DNA from 2 places in the Micromonospora sp. R311 genome. Region 2 is predicted to be linked to the other one. Evidence: riboswitches for the same ligand, from Rfam matches in the RefSeq annotation. Region 2 holds a riboswitch; the other holds the start of a gene.
What was found. A riboswitch is a leader RNA that binds a small molecule or an ion and turns the genes downstream of it on or off. The one in region 2 is predicted to bind ZMP and ZTP.
Positions count from the first base shown of each region.

Region 1: linked by a shared signal. The riboswitch ahead of AC1WTP_RS31525 (glycine hydroxymethyltransferase) and the one ahead of AC1WTP_RS03670 (bifunctional 5,10-methylenetetrahydrofolate dehydrogenase/5,10-methenyltetrahydrofolate cyclohydrolase) in region 2 are both predicted to bind ZMP and ZTP.

Region 1 covers NZ_JBSWCE010000055.1:15,090-19,487, reverse strand. Annotated here, with positions in the region: gene AC1WTP_RS31530 (ribulokinase) at 1-648, shown strand, start outside; gene AC1WTP_RS31525 (glycine hydroxymethyltransferase) at 861-2,300, opposite strand; ZMP/ZTP riboswitch at 2,319-2,408, opposite strand; gene AC1WTP_RS31520 (metallophosphoesterase family protein) at 2,495-3,349, shown strand; gene AC1WTP_RS31515 (hemerythrin domain-containing protein) at 3,393-3,893, opposite strand; gene AC1WTP_RS31510 (S8 family peptidase) at 4,008-4,398, opposite strand, start outside.
Region 2 covers NZ_JBSWCE010000003.1:179,531-183,928, reverse strand. Annotated here, with positions in the region: gene AC1WTP_RS03690 (TetR/AcrR family transcriptional regulator) at 1-465, opposite strand, end outside; gene AC1WTP_RS03685 (GNAT family N-acetyltransferase) at 516-1,067, shown strand; gene AC1WTP_RS03680 (hypothetical protein) at 1,064-1,285, shown strand; gene AC1WTP_RS03675 (VOC family protein) at 1,500-1,874, opposite strand; gene AC1WTP_RS03670 (bifunctional 5,10-methylenetetrahydrofolate dehydrogenase/5,10-methenyltetrahydrofolate cyclohydrolase) at 2,035-2,931, opposite strand; ZMP/ZTP riboswitch at 2,943-3,025, opposite strand; gene AC1WTP_RS03665 (YciI family protein) at 3,176-3,514, shown strand; gene AC1WTP_RS03660 (RNA polymerase sigma factor) at 3,507-4,398, shown strand, end outside.

The sequences.
Region 1 (4,398 bases), on a different contig from region 2:
ATCTTCGCCTGGTACGTGACCAACGCCCTGCCCGCGCGGTACGCCGAGCGGGCCCGCGCGCTCGGGGTGAGCCCGTACCAGCTGCTCGACTCCCTGGCCGCCGGGCAGCCGGTCGGCGGGCACGGCCTGCTCGCGCTCGACTGGCACAGCGGCAACCGCTCGGTGCTGATGGACCACGAGCTCAGCGGCGTGCTGTTCGGGCTGACCCTGGCCACCCGGCCGGAGGAGATCTGGCGGGCGCTGCTGGAGTCGACCGCGTTCGGCGCGCGGACCGTGGTCGCCGCGTTCGAGGACGCCGGGGTGCGGGTGGCCGGGCTGACCGTCGCCGGCGGGCTGACCGACAACCGGCTGCTGCTGCGGATCTACGCCGACGTGCTGCGCCGGCCGCTGCACGTGGTCGATTCCGCGCATCCGGCGGCGCTGGGCGCGGCGATCCACGCGGCGGTGGCCGCCGGGGCGTACCCCGACGTGCCGGCCGCCTCGGCGGCGATGGGCGCCCCTCGCCGGGAAACCTGGCACCCGGACCCGGACCGCGCCGCGGCCTACGACGAGCTCTACGCCGAGTACCGCGCGATGCACGACCACTTCGGCCGCGGCGGCGCCGAGACCCTGCACCGCCTCCGCGCCCTCCGCAACCGCCCCCACTGATCCCCACCCCGCCCGCGCGCCCCCCGCCCCGCCCGCCCCGCCCGCGCGCCTCCCGCCCCGCCCGTTGATCATGAGGTTAGCGGTGCGAAATGTCCGGATCCACGCCGTCAACCTCATGATCAACGGGGTGGGCAGGGTGGAGGGTGGGTGGGGGCGGGGACGGGGACGCCCCGCGCGGCGGGGCCGGGCGGGGCGTCGGGGGGTGGTGCGGGTCAGCCGAGGTCGACGGCGGGGTAGAGCGGGAAGCCGGTGAGCAGCTCGGCGGCCTGGCGGCTGATCTTGTCGGCGACGGCCGGGTCGAGCACGTACTTCGCCTTCGACGGGGTGCCGTCGGCGTTGCTGCCCGGCGTGGTCTGGCTGAGCACGGTGTGGATCAGCTCGGCGGTCTGGTCCATCTCCGCGGTGCCCAGCCCCCGGGTGGTCAGCGCCGGGGTGCCGATCCGGATGCCCGAGGTGTACCAGGCGCCGTTCGGGTCCTGCGGGACCGAGTTGCGGTTGGTGACGATGCCCGAGTCGAGCAGCGCCTGCTCGGCCTGCCGGCCGGTCAGCCCGTAGCCGGAGACGTCGATCAGCACCAGGTGGTTGTCGGTGCCGCCGGTGACCAGCTTGCCGCCGCGGTGCAGCAGCCCCTCGGCGAGGGCCTGCGCGTTGTCGACGATCCGCCGGGCGTAGTCGGCGAAGTCGGGACGGCGGGCCTCGGCCAGGGCGACCGCCTTGGCGGCCATCACGTGCGGCAGCGGGCCGCCGAGCACCATCGGGCAGCCCCGGTCGACCTGGTCGGCCAGCTCCGGCTGGCAGAGCACCATGCCGCCGCGCGGCCCGCGCAGCGACTTGTGCGTGGTGGTGGTGACGATGTGCGCGTGCGGCACCGGGTCGAAGTCGCCGGTGAAGACCTTGCCGGCGACCAGGCCGGCGAAGTGCGCCATGTCGACCATGAAGGTGGCGCCGACGGAGTCGGCGATCTCCCGCATGATCCGGAAGTTGACCTTCCGCGGGTACGCCGAGTAGCCGGCGACCAGGATCAGCGGCTTGAACTCGCGGGCCGCCTCGGCGACCCTGTCGTAGTCGACCAGACCGGTGGCCGGGTCGGTGCCGTAGCTGCGCTGGTCGAACATCTTGCCGGAGATGTTCGGCCGGAAGCCGTGGGTGAGGTGCCCGCCGGCGTCCAGCGACATGCCCAGCATCCGCTGGTTGCCCAGCTCGCGGCGGAGCGCGAACCAGTCCGCCTCGGTGAGCTCGTTGACCTGCCGGACCTGCGCCTTCTTCAGCGCCGGCGACTCGACCCGGTCGGCCAGGATCGCCCAGAACGCGACCAGGTTGGCGTCGATGCCGGAGTGCGGCTGCACGTACGCGTGCGCGGCGCCGAACAGCTCCCGGGCGTGCTCGGCGGCGAGCGCCTCCACCGTGTCGACGTTCTGGCAGCCGGCGTAGAAGCGGCGCCCGACGGTGCCCTCGGCGTACTTGTCGCTGAACCAGTTCCCCATCGCCAGCAGGGTGGCCGGGGAGGCGTAGTTCTCGCTCGCGATCAGCTTGAGCGACTCGCGCTGGTCGGCCAGCTCGGCCCCGATGGCGTCGGCCACCCGCGGTTCGACGGCGCGGATCACCTCGAGGGCGCTGCGGAAAGCGGTGGATTCGGCGTTCAGCGACGACATGCGACCTCCAGGTGACGTGCGGAAGGCCCAGGCGCTCGGCATGCGTCCTCATGACGGGACCGCTTCCCGATGGTGCTCCATCCCCACGCGCCAGTCACGGCCCGGGCTGATCCTACCGGGTCCGCGGCCCGCCACCCCGGCTCGGGGCGGAGAGTGGGCTCGCCGTGGGGGTGGGTGGTCCATAGGATCGGTGCATGGCGGCCGACGGGAGCGAGGGCGGCAGCCTGCTCGCCATCAGCGACCTGCACGTCAACCACCGGGAGAACCGGGCCGTCGTCGAGGGGTTGCGCCCCGACTCGCCGCACGACTGGCTGCTCGTCGCCGGGGACGTGGCCGACACGGTGGCCGACGTCGAGTGGGCCCTCGGGCTGCTGGCCCACCGCTTCGCCCGGGTGGTCTGGGCGCCCGGCAACCACGAACTCTGGACCCCGCCGAACGACCCGGTGGCGCTGCGCGGGCTGGAGCGCTACCAGCACCTGGTGGCGGTCTGCCGGCGGCTGGGCGTGCTCACCCCGGAGGACCCGTACCCGGTGTGGCGGGGGCCGGGCGGGCCGGTGCTGGTGGCCCCGCTGTTCCTGCTCTACGACCACAGCTGGCTGCCGGACGGGTTCGACACCCGCGAGGCGGCGCTGGCCGAGGCGTACCGGACGGGGATCGTCTGCACCGACGAGTTCCTGCTGCACCCCGACCCGTACCCGAGCCGTCCGGACTGGTGCGCGGCCCGGGTCGCGCAGACCCGGCAGCGGCTGGCCGAGCGGGAGCCGGCACTGCCGACCGTGCTGGTCAACCACTACCCGCTGGTCCGCGAGCCGACCCGGATCCTGCGCTACCCGATCTTCGCCCAGTGGTGCGGCACCGAGGCGACCGCCGACTGGCACCTGCGCTTCGACGCCGCCGCGGTGGTCTACGGGCACCTGCACATCCCGCGGACCACCTGGCACGACGGCGTGCGGTTCGAGGAGGTGTCGGTGGGCTATCCGCGCGAGTGGCGGCAGCGGGCCGTACCGCCGGGGCGGCTGCGGCGGATCCTGCCGGCGCCCCCGGCGTGACGACGGGCCCCGACGCGCCGGGGCCCGTCGCGTTCGTCGCCGCTCAGGCGGTCACCGCGTCCAGCGACTTCTTGATCGCCTTCGGGTCGGTGGGCTTGCGGGGAGCCTTGTCGCGCAGCTCGATCATCCGCTCGCCGATCTCCTGCAACTGCTTACGGCCGAGCGCCTCGCGCACCTTCGGGAACCACTCCTGCTCCTCCTCCTCGACGTGGTGCAGGACGTTCTCGATCAGCACCGTGGTCTTCGCGTTGAAGTGCTCGTCCTCGGCGTCCATGGTGAACAGTTCGGCGCAGAGCAGGTCGGCGACGTGGTGTTCCTCGTACGACTCGAGGATGTCGTCCTCCAGGTCCGGCAGGAGCTTGCGGACCTCCGGGTACATCACCTCGTTCTCCAGGTACGTGTGCACGGTGAGCGCCTCGATGATCTGGCCCACCAGCTGCCGCCGCTTGCTCGCCGGCCCCTCCTCGGCATCCTGGAACGCCTTGAACAGGCGCCGCATCTCCTTGTGGTCCTCTTTCAACAGGACGATGGCATCGGTGGACACCGTTGACCTCCTCGGCTCGTCGGACGCCTCCTCCCGTACCCCGGCCGTGAGCAGCGAAAACGGGTGGGGCCCGGCGGATCACCGCCGGGCCCCACCACGGGTCGTGCCGTGCTGCTACTTCACCACGTTGTACGCGCTGACCATGCCCGCGCCGTAGAACGAGTTGCGCTCGCCCCCGGTGCAGACGGCCGGGTAGCCCGGCCGCGGCTCCCAGACGCCCTCCTCGCAGGGGACCGACTCCGCGGTCCGCTCGAGGAAGGACGCCAGCTGGCCCGCCGTCATGCCGGGGTGGGCCGACAGGGCCAGCGCCGCGACGCCGGCCGCGTGCGGGCTCGACATCGACGTGCCCTGCTTGTAACCCCAGCCGTTGGTCTTCGTCGCCGTGTTGAAGGTGGTCGACAGAATGCCGTCGGTCAGGGTCGAGCTGGCGCCGTTGGTGCGGAACCGGGTGTCGCCACCGGGTGCGGTGACGTCGACGACGCCCAGGCCGTACGAGGAGTAGTAG
Region 2 (4,398 bases):
CGCGATGCTGGCGGGGTTGCCCGGGGGCAGTTCGCCGAGATCCTGGGCCGCGGCCACCCGCTCGGTCAGTCTTTCGCGACCTCTCGCGTACTTGCGGGCGTAGTCGGTGCTGAGGTTGGGGTCGGAGAGCGCGGTGTCCCAGGAGGAGACCCAGATGCGGTTGATGTGGGTGGTCTCGGGGGTCAGTGGCAGGATGTCCAGCAGTGCGTCCCTGAGGGCGGCCAGACCTTCGCCCGTGTGTCGGCGGGGGCGGGAGATGGTGCGCTGTTCGAGCAGGTCGAGGGCGTACTCCACCAGGGCGTGTTTGGTGGGGAAGTAGTGCGTCAGCAGGCCGGTGGTCGCGCCGAGTTCGGCGGCGACGGCGCGCAACGTCAGGCCGGCGAAGCCGCGGGTGGCCATGACCTGCCAGACCGCTTCCGAGACATCGCGTCGGCGGGCCTCGTGATCTCCCTTGGTGCGTGGCATGCTGCCACGGTACATTCCCGTAACAATTGTTATGCGAATGGGAGGCTCTCATGTTCTCGCTGCCGCTGCGCGACGGTGCTCGCCTTGGGCCGCTAGAGGTCTGGCATGTCGAGGAGTTCGCCGAACATCTGGACCGGGCCCGCGACCACATTCGTCCCTGGGTCGGTGCCGCGTTCGTCACCGACGATGTGGAAGGGGCGCGGGCCACGCTCAAGCGGTACGCCCAACGCCAGGCCGGCGACGGTGCCCGCCTGTATGGCATCTGGCGGGATGGAGTGTTGGTCGGCGGTGTGATGTTCACCGATTTCAATGCCGCTGTCGGCTCGTGTGAGATCGGTTGCTGGCTGGAGCCGTCCGCCGAGGGCCACGGTCTGGTCACGCAGGCGTGTGGCGCGTTGTTGGACTGGGCCTTTGCGTCCCGGGGGCTGCACCGGGCCGAGTGGCATTGCCGGGCCGACAACGACCGCAGCTCAGCGGTGGCCAAGCGGCTCGGCATGACGCTGGAGGGCGTGCGCCGCGAGGCATGGCCGTACGAGGGCGTGCGCCACGACAAGCAGCTCTGGGCGGTCCTTGCTTCCGAATGGCGAGCCCTGGGGCAGTGATCGGCGACGGCTTCGCGGTCCTGGCCTGGGCCGCACGTGGGGCTGAGCTGTTTGGCGGCGAAGCGGTTCGTCGAGAACTCCCGTTCGGCCTCGCCATCGGTCTCGGCCTGCTGCTCGCGTTCGAGGGCATCATCAAACTGATCCGCCGGCGGGGCCACCCGCCGCGCGGTCCGCTTCACCTTGTCCCCGTCCGGTCTTTCGGCCTGACGGCACAGTGAGCGAGGCGACCCTGGCGGCGTGTCAGGCGCTGCGGGCGGCCGGGATCCCGCTGGTGGCCGCCACCGCCCGGACTCCGGCGGGGGATCCGCGCGCTGGGCAGCCCTGGCACCGCTGGTCACCGTCGCCGTCTGCTGCACCGGCGAGATCGGCTACGACCCGGTGGGTGACCACCTCCAGGCCAACGGGTCCTCGGCCGAGCCCGACGATCCGAACTCAGATGAACAGGCAGAACGGGTGGCCGGCCGGGTCGAGGTGCACCCGCACGTCGTCCTGGGGCTGGAAGTCCGCCACGGTGGCGCCTGCGGCGACCGCATGCGCCGAGGCCGCGTCGAGGTCGTCGACCTCGATGTCGAGGTGGACCATCATCGGCGGATCCTGCGGACCGGCCGGCCAGACCGGCCGTACATAGTTCGGCTCGGTCTGGAACGACAGGCCGGCGCCGTCGTCCGGTGCGCGCAGCGTGACCCAGTCCGGCTCGTCGTCGTGGCGCGACCAGCCGAGCAGGCGTTCGTAGAACGCGGCGAGCTCCCGGGCGTCGGGCGAGTCCAGCACGGTGGCGGCCAAGGTCAGCCGAGGTCGATCTGCCATGACACTGGCCATACCCACACATCGGCATGGATCACACCGCACGGAAGGACGACAGGATGTGGCGCCGGACCGGACGGTAGTGCCTTCAGGTATGAGCCTTCGTCACCGTCCCACGGCCGCCCACCCGAACACAGGCGGGCGGCCGTGCCGGTTGCTCGGGTCAGCCGCGCCCGCTCAGCCGCTCGGCGGCGTCGACGGCGTTGCGGAAGAGCATGGCCACGGTGGTCGGGCCGACCCCGCCGACCCGGGGCGTGATCGCGCTGGCCACCTCGGCGCACGACTCGTCCACGTCGGGCAGCAGCCGGCGGCCCTCGTACCGGACGCCGGCCCCGACCACCACCGCGCCCGGCTTGACGTGCTCCGGCTGGATGATCCCGGGTACGCCGGCGGCCGCGACCAGGATGTCGGCCCGCCGGGTGTAGCGGGACCAGTCCGGCACCCCGGTGTGGACGACGGTGACGGCGGCGTTGGCCGTGGGCCGCTTCTGCGCCAGCATGATCGACAGCGGCCGGCCGAGGGTCGCGCCGCGGCCGAGGATGACCACCTCGCGCCCCGCGACCGGAATCTCGTAGTGGGCCAGCAGCGCCTCGATGCCGGCCGGCGTGCAGGGCAGCGGGCCGGGCAGCCCGAGCGCCAGGCGTCCGATGTTGAGTGGGTGCATCCCGTCGACGTCCTTGTCCGGGTCGACGGTCTGCAACGCCCGGTCGTAGTCCAGGTGGGCGGGGACCGGATACTGCACGAGCAGCCCGTGCACCCCCGGGTCGGCGTTGTAGCCGGCGATCACCCGGTGCAGGTCCTCCTGGGTGGCGTCGGCCGGCAGGTGGGTGTGCGGCGAGTCGAAGTCGAGTTCCGCCGCCTGGCGCTGCTTGATCCGGATGTAGCCGGCGCTGGCGTCGTCGTCGCCGACCAGCACGGTCGCGAGCGCCGGTACGACGCCCGCCCGGCGGAGGCGGGACACCCGGTCGGCCACCTCGGCGAAGACCTTGTCGGCCAGCGGCCGCCCGGAGAGCAGCCGGGCGGTGTGCGGCGTTGCGACGGTGTCGGGTGCGATGGGCATGGCTCCCCCAACGTGGGTGCCCAGGCGGTCGACTCCCACGGCGAGCTCCCCGATGGTTGGTGCCATCCCCGTGCCGCCAGTCGCGTTCCCACCCAGCTTGCCCCATCCGCCGGCGTCGCCGCCAGGCGACCCCCGGACGCCGTCGGCGGTCGCCGGAAAAAATCTTGGTCGGCCTGTCCGGAACGGGGCCGCCCGTTCGTCACCCTGGTGAGATCACGAACCAGGGAGTGCCGAGATGAAGTACATGATGTTCGTCTGCAGCGACACCGAGCCGGACACCGACCAGCAGAACTGGCCCGACATCGAGGAGTGGGTGGCCGAGAACGACGCGCGCGGCCGACGGCTGACCGGCGATGTGCTGGCCGAGACCTCGGCCGCCACCACGGTCCGGGTCCGCAACGGCGAGCTGCTGGTGTCGGACGGCCCGTTCGCCGAGACCAAGGAGGTGATCGTGGGCTTCGACCTGCTGGAGTGCGCCGACCTGGACGAGGCGATCGAGGTGGCGCGTACCCACCCGATGGCCCGGGCGGGTCGGATCGAGTTGCGCCCGTTCGCCGACCTGGCCGACCGCCCGGGTGACTGACGCCCCGACGGCCGCGACGGCGGGCGCCGTCGCGGCCGCCTGCGCCGACTCGTACGCCCGGATCGTCGCCGCGCTGATCCGGGTGACCGGGGACTGGACGCTGGCCGAGGACTGCGCGCAGGAGGCGCTCGCGCTCGCCCTCGAACGGTGGCCGGGCGACGGGGTGCCGGCCAACCCGGGCGGCTGGCTGATGACGGTGGCCCGCCGCCGCGCGCTCGACGTGCTGCGCCGTGCCTCCGTCGAACGCCACAAGCTGCGCGACCTGGCGGTGCTCACGCTGCCCGACGTCGAGCGCCCGGAGACGAAGGAGGTCGTGGACGACCGGCTGCGCCTCGTCTTCACCTGCTGCCATCCGGCGCTCTCGCTCCAGGCGCGGGTGGCGCTGACGCTGCGCGTCGTCTGCGGCGTGCCGACCGCCGACATCGCGCGCGCCCTGCTGGTCGGCGAGTCGACGATGACCCGGCGCCTGACCCGGGCGAAGACCAGGATCGCCACCGCCGGCATCCCCTACCGGGTGCCGACCGGACCGATGCTCGCCGAGCGGCTCCCCGGCGTGCTCGCCGTGCTCTACCTGCTCTTCACCCGCGGCTACGACGCCGACGGCGAACCCGCGTTCGCCGACGAGGCGATCCGGCTGGCCCGCCTGCTCGACCGGCTCATGCCCGACCAGTCCGAGGTCGCCGCGCTGCTCGCGCTCTTCCTGCTCCAACACTCCCGCCGGCACGCCCGGCGCGACCCCGACGGCAACCTGCTCACCCTGGACCGGCAGGACCGGGCGCGCTGGGACCACGCCGCGATCGCCGAGGGCGTCGACATCCTGGCGCGGGTGCGCCCGGCCGGCCCGTACGCCCTGCAGGCCCGGATCGCCGCGTGCCACGCCACCG